DNA from 3 places in the Rhizobium laguerreae genome. Region 2 is predicted to be linked to each of the others. Evidence: predicted binding sites of a transcription regulator. Region 2 holds the regulator's gene; each other region holds the start of a gene.

Region 1 (4,936 bases), on a different contig from region 2:
GTCGGTGCGGAAGGTCGAAGCCGGTCCCGTACCCGGCTGACTGATGACGCTGTCCGGCACCTGCGCCATGGCAACATTCGGCCCGGCCGCAAGGAAGGCGGCCATACCGGCGAGGAAATATTTCAAAAGACGGGCGGGCGGGATCGGCATGAGCGCGATTTCAATCCTCAAACCGTGGCGCTTTTTCGTCAAGCAACGCATTGATCTCGGCAACGATAGCCGGCGCCCGGGCGGGCTCGGCGAAAACCGCCAGCCGCATCGCCACGAACTCCGCTCCGGTCTCGGCGACGGCGAGCGCCGAGGCTGGATCGGTGCCGCCCATGACGATGCAGGGGATCTCGATCATCGAGGCCCACCATTCGCCGAGCGCCAGGTTCTTCGGATGCGCCTCCGGCTTGATGTCCCCGTCGAGCTTGCCGAAGAAGATATAGTCCGGCCTGACTTCGCCGATCTCCAGCGCATGGTGCCGGTCAGCTGCGTTGCCGCCGCCGACGATCAGCTTCGGCGCATGTTTGTCGATCGCCTCCGAAAGGGCCTCAGCATTGCCGGAAAGGTGCAGGCCGTCGGCCTTCGCCCGGCCTGCGACACGGCTGTCACCCGCAATCAGCGCGGCGGCGCCAGCGTCCTGGATCAGCGGCACCAGCTTTTCGGCATGTTTCTGGAAGGTGCCGTCGTCAAGCCCATATTGCGGCACGATCACCGAAGCGACATCGCCGCCCTTCAGCGCGTCGGCGACGATCTTTGCCTGTTCATCGGCATCGGCGATATCGGCTACGATGAGCACAAGGCGGCAGCGGTTTTCCGGTTCGGTCATGGGGTCTTTCCGTTTCCTGCGAATTCCCCTTCGAAATGTGGGATCCGCACTCGTTTTGTGTGAGTAGTTCCGTTAGACGAGGCTTGCAAGAGGAGGACGTCGAAAGCATGCCGCAGGATTTGTCATTCTACTACGCCGCCGTGCCCGCCGTTCTGCTGGTGGGCCTCGCAAAAGGCGGCATGGGCGACGCTTTGTCGCTGATCGGCTTGCCCTTTCTCGCCCTCGTCGTCTCGCCGGTCGAGGCGGCCGCCATCCTGCTGCCGATCCTGGTCTTCATGGACATGATTTCGCTTGTCATCTGGCGCAAGCATGGCGACTGGGCGACGCTGAAGATCATGCTGCCAGGCGCCTTCATCGGCATTGCGCTGGGCTGGGCGACCTCGGCGCTGGTTCCGGGCAACATGCTGCGTATCGTCATCGGCGCGGTGACCATCCTCTTCTGCCTGCGCTATTTCTGGAGCAATTTCGGCCCGGGCGCCGGCAAGGTGGTGCCGCCGCGCAGCCAACGGCCGGTGGCCGCCAACCTCTGGGGCACATTTTCCGGTTACGGCAGCTTCGTCGCCCATGCCGGCGGCGCGCCCTTCCAGATCTATGCCCTGCCGCTCAAATTACAGCCACGTGAATATACCGGCACCAGCGTGCGCTTCTTCGCAATCCTCAACGCCATCAAGCTGATCCCCTATTTCGCGCTCGGTCAACTCGGCACCCAGAACCTTGCGACCTCCGCAACGCTTCTGCCCTTCGCCCCGCTCGCCACCACCGCCGGCGCCTGGTGCGTGCGCCGCATGAAGCCACAGATCTTCTATCCCTTCATGTATGCAATGGCGCTGATCGCCGCCTTCCTGATCGTGCGCGAGGGCCTTGGCTGGTAAGAGGCCCTACAGCGCCGCGCGTCTCTTCAGGCGCGCAAAGGACGCTGCAGCACTTTGAATTGCTGCATAATTCCTTAGATCGATCTCGATTTAAGGAATTTTGCGGCAACACGCTGCAATGCACAATTTCCTTGCTGGTGCCGCCGGTTTGACGTAGCGTTCCCGCCATGTCGAACACGGACCCTTTCTCTGCGATTGCCGATCCGAACCGGCGGTTTCTGCTGGAGGAATTGCGTCGCGCGCCACGGACGGTCAACGAGCTCGCCGAAGGCCTGCCGATCAGCCGTCCTGCTGTTTCGCAGCACCTGAAGGCGCTTCTCGACAGCAATCTCGTTTCCGTGACCTCGGAAGGCACCAAACGCATCTATGCAGTCAATAACCGTGGCTTCGACAAGCTCAATTTGTGGCTGGATCAGTTCTGGGCCTGATGCATGTTCCCGTAAGATCTGGGGATACGATGCGAATCATAAGGATGCGATGTGAGACGTGACAGACGCAAAAGCGCCAGCCACGATGCCGGATGCATCGGACTGGCGCAAATATGGTGTCAAATCACCGGTTCTTGCAAATTTTTGGTGGAATGGATGGATTTACCTTGTTGCGCAAGATGATCGCCCGGCGACCCTTGGGAAGATTAGTGGACGGATGACTTAAGACGCTGAATCTCGTCCTTGATGCGCAGCTTGCGGCGCTTGCATTCGGCAAGTTCCGTATCGGAAATAGAGGGAGATGTTCTGAGCGCGTGCAACTCCTCCTCGAGAGCGACATGCTTTTTCTGGAGTGACTCAAGATGAGCTTGAACAGTCATATGACCCTTCCTTCCTCTTACCCTCCCCGGCCAACATCGTCGGGGATCAAGGTGTCAACGGGCGGGACTGTGACATATTTTTGACGGCTTGTCGAAGGCCAAAAGATGAAGACTGCATGGCAATTTCATGATCGAGACTAACTAGCCGTTACCTGTATTTGGTGATAGGAGCTTGCGGAAATCATCGCCAGATCGGACAAGGTCCAAGGACGATAAACGGGGAATGTATATGGCCGATCAGGAACAGGCGGAAATCAGGCTCATAGTGGCGCGCCTGCGCCAGGAGCACGAGGATTTCGACGCCGCGATCAACGCCATGATTCAGACCGGATGCGATGCTCTGCGGATCCAGCGCATGAAAAAGAAGAAGCTCGTTATCAAGGACAGGCTCTCCAAGCTGGAAGATCAGATCATCCCTGACATCATCGCCTGAGAGGGAATAGCAGCAACGATGACAGACAGACCACCCGTCGCCATCATCATGGGCAGCCAGTCCGACTGGGAGACCATGAAAAACGCCGCCGACACGCTGGAGGCGCTGGAAATTCCCTATGACGCGCGCATCATTTCGGCGCACCGCACAGTCGACCGGCTGGTCAATTTCGCCAAGGGCGCACGTGCGGAGGGCTTCAAGGTCATCATCGCCGGCGCCGGCGGCGCCGCCCACCTGCCGGGCATGACCGCCGCAATGACGCCGCTGCCGGTCTTCGGCGTGCCGGTTCAATCAAAAGCTCTGTCCGGCCAGGACAGCCTCCTTTCCATCGTGCAGATGCCGGCCGGTATTCCCGTCGGCACGCTCGCCATCGGCAAGGCCGGCGCAGTCAACGCCGCCCTTCTCGCCGCCGCCGTGCTTGCCCTTTCCGACGAAGAAATCGCCGACCGGCTCGACGAATGGCGCGAGCGCCAGAGTGCTGCCGTCGCCGAATACCCGATGGACGATCTATGACGGCGAGAACGATCGGCATTATCGGCGGCGGCCAGCTCGGCCGCATGCTGGCCATTGCCGCCGCCAGGTTGAATTTTCGCACGGTCATCCTCGAGCCGCAGGCGGACTGTCCGGCCGCCCAGCTCGCCAACCGGCAGATTACCGCCGCCTATGACGATCCCTTGGCACTGGCCGAACTCGCCGATATCTGCGACGTCGTCACCTACGAATTCGAGAACGTGCCCGTCGCAGCCGCCGAAACGCTCTCGGCGAGCGTGTCCGTCTATCCGCCGCCGAAGGCGCTGGAAGCCGCCCAGGACCGTCTCGTCGAAAAACGCTTTCTCAATGGGTGCGGCATAACCACTGCCCGCTTCCATGCGATCGACAGCCAGGCCGATCTCGAGACGGCACTGAAGGATTTCGGCGACCAGGGCGTGCTGAAGACCCGCCGTCTCGGTTATGACGGCAAGGGCCAGAAGGTTTTCCGCTCGGCCGCAGACAGTCCGGATGGCGCCTATGCAGCACTTGGCGGCGTGCCGCTCATCCTCGAAAGCTTCGTGGCCTTCGAGCGTGAGGTCTCGATCATCGCCGCCCGCGCCCCCGACGGTACGGTCGTCTGCTTCGATCCCGCCGAGAATGTCCACCGCAACGGCATTCTCCACACCTCGACGGTTCCCGCTGCGATCTCGGCGCCGGCAGCGGACGCCGCGCGGCAATCGGCCGAGAAAATCCTTGCTGCATTGAACTATGTCGGCGTCATCGGCATCGAATTCTTCGTACTTGCCGATGGCGGACTGATCGCCAACGAGATGGCGCCGCGTGTCCACAACTCCGGTCACTGGACGGAAGCCGCCTGCGTCGTCAGCCAGTTCGAGCAGCATATCCGCGCCGTTGCCGGCCTGCCGCTCGGCAATGCCGAGCGCCATTCCGACTGCGTCATGCAGAACCTGATCGGCGATGATATCCTTGCCGTTCCCGACTGGCTGCGGCGCCCCGATACGCTGGTTCATCTCTATGGCAAGACCGAGTGGCGCCCCGGCCGCAAGATGGGCCATGTCACCACCCTGACGCCGAAATCGCCGGTTTTGGCCTGAGAAAACACCCCTGCGCCTTGGGAAAAACACCTTCATGTGGTTGACACGGAAAAGGTGACGGGGTATCTGCTCCCCACCTAAACAGCGCGCCCGATGGCGCGCTTTTGATTGTTAAAGATACGGGCGAATGTGAATTCCCCCATAGAGATCGCGGATCAGAAAAATGAAGATCAAGAATTCGCTCAAGTCGCTCAAGGCTCGTCACCGTGACAACCGTCTGGTTCGCCGCAAGGGCCGCATGTACATCATCAACAAGCTGAACCCGCGCTTCAAGGCTCGTCAGGGCTGATTTCGCGCGTCGGATCGCCCTGCGTATGAGTTTGCGCGGGCATATATATCCGGTGGGTCGCTGCGGTGATCACGTCAAATTTGTTTGATCTTCGGCGCTGGCGGGCTAATATGTCCGCCATGCGCTTTTTTGCT
Region 2 (4,936 bases):
GGGACGGACGCCGCCCTCGCCCTGCACGGGCTCGATGAGGATGCCAGCCGTCGCCTCGGTGATCGCGGCGCGGACCGCTTCGATGTCGCCGAAAGCCACCTGATCGAAACCTGGCGCCTTGGGGCCGAAGCCTTCGAGATATTTCTCCTGGCCGCCGGCGGCGATCGTCGCCAGCGTCCGTCCGTGGAAGGCGCCTTCGAAGGTGATGATATGGAAGCGCTCGGGATGGCCCTTGGAAAACTGATAGCGGCGCGCCGTCTTGATTGCGCATTCGAGCGCCTCGGCGCCTGAATTGGTGAAGAACACCTTGTCGGCGAAGGTGGCGTCCGTCAGGCGCTTTGCCAGACGCTCCTGGCCGGGGATCTCATAGATGTTCGACAGGTGCCAGACCTTGTCGGCCTGCTCCTTCAATGCGCCGACCACATGCGGATTGCTGTGGCCGACTGACGTGACGGCGACGCCGGCGCCGAAATCGAGATATCGCTCGCCGCTTTCGGTGATCAGCCACACGCCCTCGCCTCGCTCGAACCGCAGCGGGGCACGAGAATAGGTGTCATAAAGCGGCGCGGCTTCAGCCATGGCGCGATCTCCATCAAAGTTGCCGGGCAATGACTCCGGCTAAGGAAACCAGGCCCGAAAAATCAAAAATGCCGCCTTGCGGCGGCGAGTGGCACTATTTCCTTTTCGCGCTGCAATGTCAACAAAACGGCGCCCTTAGCGTATGCAGCAAGGGTGTACAGCGGCATTTTCAGTCATCAACAGGCATTATTGCAGAAATGACACGCAGGGGCAGCAAGTTGGGGAAAACTACGAATTCGATTCATCCGGATTCATGCGACTCTTGTCACGGAGTCAGCCTCACACTAGGTTAAAGATCAATTACTAGACTGCATGCGGCGGAACTAGTCACCAAAATTGATCAAGCGTTTCTTGTTTCGGAGCTCCCGGGACAACGGTGAGGGATTCTGCCATCACCAACGCAAAAGGTGGAGACAGGGCATGAACTGGACAGACGAGCGGGTCGAGAAACTCAAGAAGCTTTGGGCCGAAGGACTGAGCGCCAGCCAGATTGCTGCGCAGCTCGGTGGGGTCAGCAGAAACGCGGTCATCGGCAAAGTGCACCGGCTGTGCCTTCCCGGCCGTGCCAAGGCCGGCGGCACCAACACCGCGGCGCGAACGCCGAAGCGCAACACATCGGCGCCGCGCGCACCGAACTACGCCTCCCGGATCACGACCCGCACCGTCACCCGCCAGCAGGGCGCGACGATGCTGAAGGAAGAGATCGAGATCGAAACGATCGAGGAAATGGAATACGTGCCGAGGGGCAACGTGGTGGTGCCGATTTCGCGCCGCCTCGGCCTGACGGAACTGACCGAACGCACCTGCAAGTGGCCAGTCGGCGATCCGCTGAAGGACGACTTCCATTTCTGCGGCTGCGAATCCCCCGACAATTCGCCTTATTGCGGCTATCACCAGAAACTCGCCTACCAGCCGGTGAATGAACGCCGCCGGGCAGCGGCGCGGGCCAGCTGAACGAGCGAACATCGTTTAGAATGCAGAAAGCGGGCCGAGTGGCCCGTTTTTTTATGCGAGTGGATGGAAGCGCTTATTGCGGGATGGCTGCCCCTCACCCTAACTCTCTCCCCGTAAACGGGGCGAGGGGACGTGCCACAGGAGAGGTGGAGGACGGGGAACGGAGACGTCGCAGCGGGTCCCTTCGCCCCGCGAGCGGGGAGAAGGTGGCGGCAGCCGGATGAGGGGCGGTCTATCGCCGCGAACCGGACAGCAGCGGGACAAGCCCGAGCACGACGAAAAAATCGTCGGTCGACTCTGTCAGTAACCAGAACGGAAGCCCTCAGGCTTCCATCGAATAACCGGCGCCGCGGACGGTGCGGATGACGTCTTGCATGTTGGAGAAATTCAGCGCCTTGCGCAGACGGCCGACATGGACGTCGACGGTGCGCTCGTCGACATAGATATCGTGGCCCCAGACGCCATCGAGAAGCTGCGAGCGGGAGAACACCCGGCCCGGCGACGACATCAGGAATTCCAGCAGGCGGAATTCGGTGGGGCCGAGGCGGACTTCGCGGCTCTTGCGATGGACGCGATGGGTTTCGCGGTCGAGCTCGATATCGCCGCATTTCAGCACCGTCGACAGCACCTCGGGACGGGCGCGGCGCAGCATCGCCTTGACGCGGGCAACGAGTTCCGGGGTCGAGAAGGGCTTGACGACATAATCGTCGGCACCCGTCGACAATCCGCGGACGCGCTCGCTCTCCTCGCCGCGCGCCGTCAGCATGATAATCGGCAGGCGCTCGGTCTCGGGCCGCATGCGCAGGCGCCGGCAGAGCTCGATGCCGGAGACACCGGGCAGCATCCAATCGAGGATGAGAAGATCGGGCGTGCGCTCCTGAAGCCTCATCTCGGCTTCGTCGCCACGAAGGATGGTATCGACCTCGAAGCCTTCCGCTTCGAGATTGTAGCGAAGAAGCACGCTGAGGGCTTCCTCGTCTTCAACAACTGCAACTCTCGGGATCATGCGTGTCGGTCTCCTCGCGCATCATCCTTAAATCAGGGGTGATTTAAGCAATTCATCCTGCGCAAATTCAGAAATTGGCTGCGACCTCTTTGCGCGCCCGGACGGGCGCGCACGCAACTAACTATGCGGGCGGTTATTCCGTGACCGCGCCTACGGTGTTGGCGCTGTCGTCCTTCGGACGATCGCCTTCCGGCTGTGCGCCTGTCGTCATGTAAAAGATCGTCTCGGCGATGTTGGTGGCATGGTCGCCGATGCGCTCGATATTCTTGGCGCAGAAGAGAAGATGCGTGCAGCTGGTGATGTTGCGCGGATCCTCCATCATATAGGTCAGGAGTTCGCGAAACAGCGAGGTGTACATCGCGTCGATCTCGTTGTCGCGTTCACGGATCGCATTCGCCTTGTCGGCTGAACGATTGGTGTAGACATCGAGTACTTCCTTGAGCTGGACGAGCGCCAGCTCGGACAGATGCTCGAGGCCGCGGGCGAGCTTACGGGGAACGCCAGTGCTTTGGACGGCGATGACGCGCTTGGCGGTGTTCTTGCCGAGGTCGCCGACGCGTTCGAGATCGGCGGCGATGCGGATCGAACCCATGATTTCACGCAGGTCCGAGGCCATCGGCTGACGGCGGGCGATGGTGACGATCGCCTTGTCGCCGATTTCGCGTTCGGCGTGATCGAGGATCACATCGTCGGAGATGACCTTCTGCGCCAGTGCGGTATCGCCGTTGACGAGGGCGCGGACGGCTTCGCTGACCATCTGCTCGGCCAGGCCGCCCATTTCGGAAATCCGCCTGGACAGGAACTTCAAATCATCATCGTAGGCAGAAAAAATATGTGTCGATGCCATGGGGCTTTATCCTCGAATAACGGGAAGGCTTGGTGTCGCCAAAATCAACCGAAGCGACCCATGATGTAGTCCTGGGTGCGCGGATCGTCGGGATTGGTGAACATCTTGTCGGTGTCGTTCTCCTCGACGAGATTGCCGAGGTGGAACATTGCGGTGCGCTGCGAGACACGCGCGGCCTGCTGCATGGAGTGGGTGACGATGACGATCGTGTAGTTCTCGCGCAACTCGTGGATCAGTTCCTCGACCTTGGCGGTGGCGATCGGGTCGAGCGCCGAGCAGGGCTCGTCCATCAGGATGACTTCAGGGCTGACGGCGACGGCACGCGCAATGCAGAGGCGCTGCTGCTGACCGCCCGACAGGCCGGTGCCGGATTCGTGCACGCGGTCCTTGACCTCGTTCCAGAGGCCGGCGCGCTGCAGGCTGGTTTCGACGATCTGGTCGAGATCGGCCTTCGACTTGGCAAGGCCATGGATGCGCGGGCCGTAGGAGACGTTTTCATAGATCGTCTTCGGGAACGGGTTCGGCTTCTGGAAGACCATGCCGACGCGGGCGCGAAGTTCGACGACGTCAATATCGGGATCATAGACATCGTCGGTATCAAGCGTGATCTTGCCGGTGACGCGGCAGCCGTCGATCGTATCGTTCATGCGGTTGAGGCACCGCAGGAAGGTCGACTTGCCGCAGCCGGACGGGCCGATCAGAGCGGTTACGGTGTTTTCGCGGACGTTCAGGTTCACATCGAAAAGCGCGCGCTTCTCGCCGTAGTATACCGAGACATCCTTTCCGATCATCTTATAAGGGACGTTGCTCATCTTCTGATCCAGCGCCTTTTCAACTGCAGCTTCCGTCAACATATTCATGATGTTTAACTCCGTTTACCAGCGGCGCTCGAAGCGACGACGCAAGAGGATGGCGCCCATGTTCATGACGATCAGGAACAGGAGCAGGACTATGATGGCACCCGAAGTACGCTCAACGAAGGCACGTTCTGCCTCGTTGGCCCACATATAGACCTGTACGGGCAGAGCCGTCGAGGGATCGAGCGGTGTCGTCGGCGCATTGGCGACGAAGGCGACCATGCCGATCAGGAGCAGCGGCGCGGTTTCGCCGAGCGCGTGCGCCAGGCCGATGATCGTGCCGGTCAGGATGCCCGGCATGGCGAGCGGCAGCACATGGTGGAACACCATCTGCATCTTCGAAGCGCCAAGGCCGAGCGCTGCGGCGCGGATCGACGGCGGCACGGCGCGCAGTGCCGCACGCGTCGCGATGATGATCGTCGGCAGGGTCATCAGCGTCAGCACCAGGCCGCCGACCAGCGAGGCCGAGCGCGGCAGGCCGATGAAATTGATGAAGACGGAAAGACCGAGCAGACCGTAGACGATCGAAGGCACCGCGGCGAGGTTGTTGATGTTGACCTCGATCAGGTCCGTCAGCTTGTTCTTCGGCGCGAACTCCTCGAGATAGATCGAGGCGGCGACGCCGATCGGCAGAGCGAGCACGAGGACGATCAGCATCAGGTAGAGCGAGCCGATCAGGGCGACGCCAAGGCC
Region 3 (4,936 bases), on a different contig from region 2:
CGGGCGTCGGATTCTCGATCCAGCCGCAGCGCGTTTCGGCGGCCTGTGCGTTTGCTGCGATGGCGAGAGCTGTGGTCATGACCGCGGCGGCTATCCAGTATCTCATTGCCTTTTCCCCACGACAAGTGTCAGTTGTTGATCGCGATGATCGCCCAATGGCTCGCCTCGCAGGCGTTGTCCCCGCAAACCGCGCCCATCCAGACGGCGCCGCCGGCCAGCATGACGCCGTCGCTGTTGACGAAAAGATCCTCCTATTGCTGGCGTCCGACGGCACGGCGGGTCTCTGATGTCACCAGATCGTCGAAATTGTCGATGAAATCCTCGGCGTTCTCGACGTCGTAGGTCTCGCCGTTGGCCTTGACCGTCAGCGGGTATTCGGCAAGGCCAGCGATTGTCTCGGCGTCTCCCGAGCGCATCGCCCGAACGAGTCGGCGCAGCGGCCGATCGAAGCTCGCGGCATCGCCGTGCAGTTCCTCGATGCGGTTATAGACCTCGTTTTCCGACTGGGGGAAGGCGCCGGTGCTCGGAAGCGCAGTTCCCAGAAGCATCGTTCCGGCGAGGAGAAGGGCTGCAGGCAGGCGCGGCATGGAAGGCTCCGGCAAATGGCGTGGTGCGGCATTATGCGGTCCCTGATGTAGTGCGCCTATCCAATTCTGGTGTCTTATCCAGCTTTCCCGTATAAAAAATCTGTCGCGGCTTCTTGACGACCTGATCGGTTTGTCGCATAAATCTCACGAACCGTACCGTACGGTACGTATATGGGAGCCATGACCGTGTCCGTCGATACCGCAGAGCCGAGCGAATTTTCGCCGCGCCAGAACGCCGTTCTGGAGCAGGCGCTGCAGTTGCTCGTCGATGGCGGCGAGAAGGCGCTGACGACCTCGGGCGTGGCGCGAGCCGCCAATTGCTCGAAGGAAAGCCTCTACAAGTGGTTCGGCGATCGCGATGGGCTGCTGTCGGCGATGATCGCCTATCAGGCCAGCAAGGTGCGCACCTTCGAGCGCAACGGCGAGCGGCTGACGGCGGCGAGCCTGCACGACCATGTCGTCATTTTTGCGCGTGACCTGTTGGAGGTGCTTGCCGGCGACGTCTCGCTGGCGCTCAACCGGCTGGCGATCGGCCAGTCGAACCGCGACGGCTCGAAACTCGGCAAACTGCTGCTCGAGCGCGGCCGTCGCCAGATCGACCGGCGCGCCATGGCGCTGATCGATGCCGGCAAAAGGGCAGGGCTCCTGCGTTTTGCCGATGCCGACGAGGCTTATCACACGCTTTACGGCCTTGTTGTCTCCGACCTGCATGTGCGCATGCTGCTCGGCGAACCAGGCCTCAAGGATACCGCACGCCAGGCGGAGAGGGCGGTCACCGCCTTCCTCAGGCTTTATGGCACGGACAAGGTTCTGGCGGAGATGCCGGTTCTCGGCTGATTCCGCTTTAATGACAGTCAACAAGACAAGCAAAGGGAAGGAACTTCAAATGCGCGTCTATTACGATCGTGATGCCGATCTTAACCTCATCAAGGCCAAGAAGGTCGCCGTCATCGGCTATGGTTCGCAGGGGCGTGCCCATGCGCTGAACCTCAAGGACAGCGGCGCACAGAACGTCGTCATCGCACTCAAGGCCGGTTCGCCGACCGTCAAGAAGGCCGAAGCCGATGGCTTCAAGGTCATGACGGTTGCCGAAGCTGCCGCCTGGGCGGACCTGATGATGATGGCGACCCCGGACGAACTGCAGGCCGACATCTACAAGGCCGACATCGCCGGCAACATCCGCGATGGCGCAGCCATCGCCTTCGCTCACGGCCTCAACGTTCACTTCGGCCTCATCGAGCCGAAGGCTTCGGTCGACGTCGTCATGATCGCACCGAAGGGCCCGGGCCACACGGTTCGCGGCGAATACCAGAAGGGCGGCGGCGTTCCCTGCCTCGTTGCTGTTCACCAGAACGCTTCGGGCAATGCGCTTGAACTCGCTCTCTCCTACGCCTGTGGCGTCGGCGGCGGCCGTTCGGGCATTATCGAAACCAACTTCCGCGAAGAGTGCGAAACCGACCTCTTCGGCGAACAGGTCGTTCTCTGCGGCGGTCTCGTCGAGCTCATCCGCGCCGGTTTCGAAACGCTCACCGAAGCCGGTTACGCGCCCGAGATGGCCTATTTCGAGTGCCTGCACGAAGTGAAGCTCATCGTCGACCTGATCTATGAAGGTGGCATCGCCAACATGAACTACTCGATCTCCAACACGGCCGAGTGGGGCGAATATGTCTCCGGTCCGCGCATCATCACTGCCGAGACCAAGGCCGAGATGAAGCGCGTCCTCAAGGACATCCAGACCGGCAAGTTCACGTCCGATTGGATGCAGGAATACCGCGCCGGCGGCTCGCGCTTCAAGGGCATCCGCCGCCTGAACGACAGCCACCCGATCGAAGAAGTCGGCGCCAAGCTGCGCGGCATGATGCCCTGGATCGGCAAGAACAAGCTGGTCGATAAGTCGGTCAACTAAGCGATTTTCCGCGCCGCATCGAACCTGGTTCATGCGGCGCGCTTTGCGGTTATCCTCCGTGCATATCGTCCTGCCAAGCCGTTGCCATCGGTAGCGGCTTTCCGCTTGTGTCGGACTAACCGGACAAGAGCACGCAATAGTCGAAGCTTCGGGCTGCAACGTCAGCGGCCGGAGCCATGATGACGAGATCGCTGGCGTCCCAAAAGACGCGACCCGTTGCCGAGCCGGCGCGCGGCCCCGCGAGAACAATCCAGCCGCCCGGGTCGTCCAGCTCGCCAAAGCCTTGCGAGGCGGCGAGGCTTGATGCTTCTCCGCTACAGGGGAGGCCTCCCTGGATCGTGGCATGGCCACGCATCTGGTGGACCTGAGGCGTCGCAAACCCGGCATAGGGACCGGTCAAGGCGCGCTCGAAAGCCTCATTCGTGTCGGAGAGCTCGTCGCGCGGTCCATTGTCTCATCTTCATGACGCAGGAATCATAGAGCGGAAGCAACGTGCCGACCACGGCAATGCCCGGTCTTGGCCTTCATTGAGCCGTGTCGCTTCCGCCTGAGAGAGAGAGAGAGAGAGAGAGAGAGAGAGAGAGAGAGAGAGAGAGAGAGAGAGAGAGAGAGAACAGCATCCCGAAGACGTTCCTGTCGCAAAACCGTAATATCGTGCCTCTAGGTTTAGAACGGATCTAAAACAAGACAATTTGACACCAGTTTTTAACCGTGGAGGCATTGGATGAACGAGCATCTTTCCCAGAGGATTTTCCCGACGACTCAGCTCGAAGACGCGGATGGTGACGGCCACAACACCAGCGCCAATCCGACGATGGGTGAAATCATCGGCAAGCGTTTTTCACGCCGCAATTTTCTGCAGGGCTCGCTTGCCGTTTCCGCCATTGCAGCCACGGTAAGCCCGATCGCGCTGATGAGCGCGGACGAGGCGCGCGCTGCAGACAATAAAGGGTCTGCCTTCAACTTCTCCGAAGTGGAGGCCGGCGTCGATGACAAGCATCATATCGCTGAAGGGTATGATGCCGAAATTCTGCTGCGCTGGGGCGATGCCGTGCTGCCGGGTGCCCCGCAATTCGATCCGGCGAAGCAGACGGCCGATGCACAGAACAAGCAGTTCGGCTACAACAATGATTATGTCGGCTTCATTCCGCTCGAAGGATCCAGCGAGCACGGCCTGCTCGTCGTCAATCATGAATACACGAACCCGCATCTGATGTTCCCCGGCCTCGTCCAGGTGGTCGACGGCAAGATCAAGCAGGGCGCGCTCAGCAAGGAGCAGGTGGATGTCGAGATGGCGGCCCACGGCGGCACCATCGTGGAGATCCGCAAGACGGGTGGCAAGTGGCAGGTCATCGCCGACGGCAAGTACAATCGCCGCATCACCGCCAACACGCCGATGGAAATTACCGGCCCCGCCGCCGGAAACGACCGCCTGAAGACTAGTGCCGACGGGACCGGCACCCGCGCCATCGGCACGATCAACAACTGCGCCGGCGGCGTCACGCCCTGGGGCACCTACATCATGGCCGAAGAGAACTTCCACGGCTATTTCTCCGGCGCGCTGCCGGAAGGTCACAAGGAAGCCCCGAACTATAAGCGTTATGGCGTTCCGGAAGGCGCCTACGAGTGGGCCAATTTCTACGACCGCTTCGATCTTTCCAAGGAGCCGAACGAGCCGAACCGTTTCGGCTGGATCGTCGAGGTCGACGCCATGGACCCGACGTCGGCGCCGAAGAAGCGCACGGCGCTCGGCCGCACCAAGCATGAGGGCGCCGAGTCGATCGTCGCCAAGAACGGCAAAGTCGTCTTCTATCTCGGCGACGACGAGCGTTTCGACTATGTCTACAAGTTCGTGACCGACGGGACATTCAACCCGAACGACCGCGCCGCCAACATGAACCTGCTCGACAGCGGCACGCTCCATGTCGCCAAGTTCAACGAGGACGGCACCATGCAGTGGCTGCCGATGGTCTTCGGCCAGGGTCCGCTGACGGCGGAAAACGGCTTCACCAGCCAGGCCGATGTGCTGATCGAATGTCGTCGCTCCGGTGACGCGCTCGGCGCCACCAAGATGGACCGCCCGGAAGACGTCCAGCCGAACAGCGTCAACGGCAAGGTCTATGTCATGCTGACCAACAACACCCGCCGCAAGGCCGACCAGGTGGATGCCGCAAATCCGCGCGCGGAAAACGCCTTCGGCCACATCATCGAGATCTCTGAAAACGACGGCGATTTCACTGCCACATCGGGCAAGTGGGAAGTGCTCCTGAAGTGCGGCGATCCCTCGGTTGCGGCCGTCGGTGCGACCTTCTCCACCGAAACGACCAAGAACGGCTGGTTCGGCATGCCCGACAACTGCGCCGTCGATGCTGCCGGCCGCCTCTGGGTTTCGACCGACGGCAACAACAACAAGGCCACCGGCCGCACCGACGGTCTGTGGGCC

The links. The regulator PhoB, encoded in region 2, activates phosphate uptake and scavenging genes when phosphate is short. The targets are predictions, from matches to a motif close to TGTCATNNANCTGTCAT.
Region 1: a site for PhoB is predicted at 2,600-2,616, ahead of HFO71_RS23560 (YdcH family protein). Genes of this name have one in related genera too.
Region 3: a site for PhoB is predicted at 3,128-3,144, ahead of HFO71_RS03090 (PhoX family protein). Genes of this name have one in related genera too.

Annotation. Positions count from the first base shown of each region.
Region 1 covers NZ_JAAXQT010000008.1:133,302-138,237, forward strand. The annotation lists gene HFO71_RS23540 (tetratricopeptide repeat protein) at 1-150, opposite strand, end outside; gene HFO71_RS23545 (thiamine phosphate synthase) at 161-814, opposite strand; gene HFO71_RS23550 (sulfite exporter TauE/SafE family protein) at 922-1,686, shown strand; gene HFO71_RS23555 (ArsR/SmtB family transcription factor) at 1,854-2,114, shown strand; gene HFO71_RS23560 (YdcH family protein) at 2,321-2,494, opposite strand; gene HFO71_RS23565 (YdcH family protein) at 2,724-2,927, shown strand; gene purE (5-(carboxyamino)imidazole ribonucleotide mutase) at 2,946-3,440, shown strand; gene HFO71_RS23575 (5-(carboxyamino)imidazole ribonucleotide synthase) at 3,437-4,513, shown strand; gene ykgO (type B 50S ribosomal protein L36) at 4,677-4,802, shown strand; gene HFO71_RS23585 (tetratricopeptide repeat protein) at 4,913-4,936, shown strand, end outside.
Region 2 covers NZ_JAAXQT010000002.1:122,241-127,176, reverse strand. The annotation lists gene HFO71_RS07510 (aspartate aminotransferase family protein) at 1-579, opposite strand, end outside; gene HFO71_RS07505 (GcrA family cell cycle regulator) at 1,000-1,533, shown strand; gene phoB (phosphate regulon transcriptional regulator PhoB) at 1,856-2,539, opposite strand; gene phoU (phosphate signaling complex protein PhoU) at 2,673-3,386, opposite strand; gene pstB (phosphate ABC transporter ATP-binding protein PstB) at 3,431-4,246, opposite strand; gene pstA (phosphate ABC transporter permease PstA) at 4,262-4,936, opposite strand, start outside.
Region 3 covers NZ_JAAXQT010000001.1:634,136-639,071, forward strand. The annotation lists gene HFO71_RS03065 (DUF4087 domain-containing protein) at 1-106, opposite strand, end outside; partial or broken gene HFO71_RS03070 (hypothetical protein) at 129-587, opposite strand; gene HFO71_RS03075 (TetR/AcrR family transcriptional regulator) at 759-1,424, shown strand; gene ilvC (ketol-acid reductoisomerase) at 1,474-2,493, shown strand; gene HFO71_RS03085 (hypothetical protein) at 2,609-2,893, opposite strand; gene HFO71_RS03090 (PhoX family protein) at 3,218-4,936, shown strand, end outside.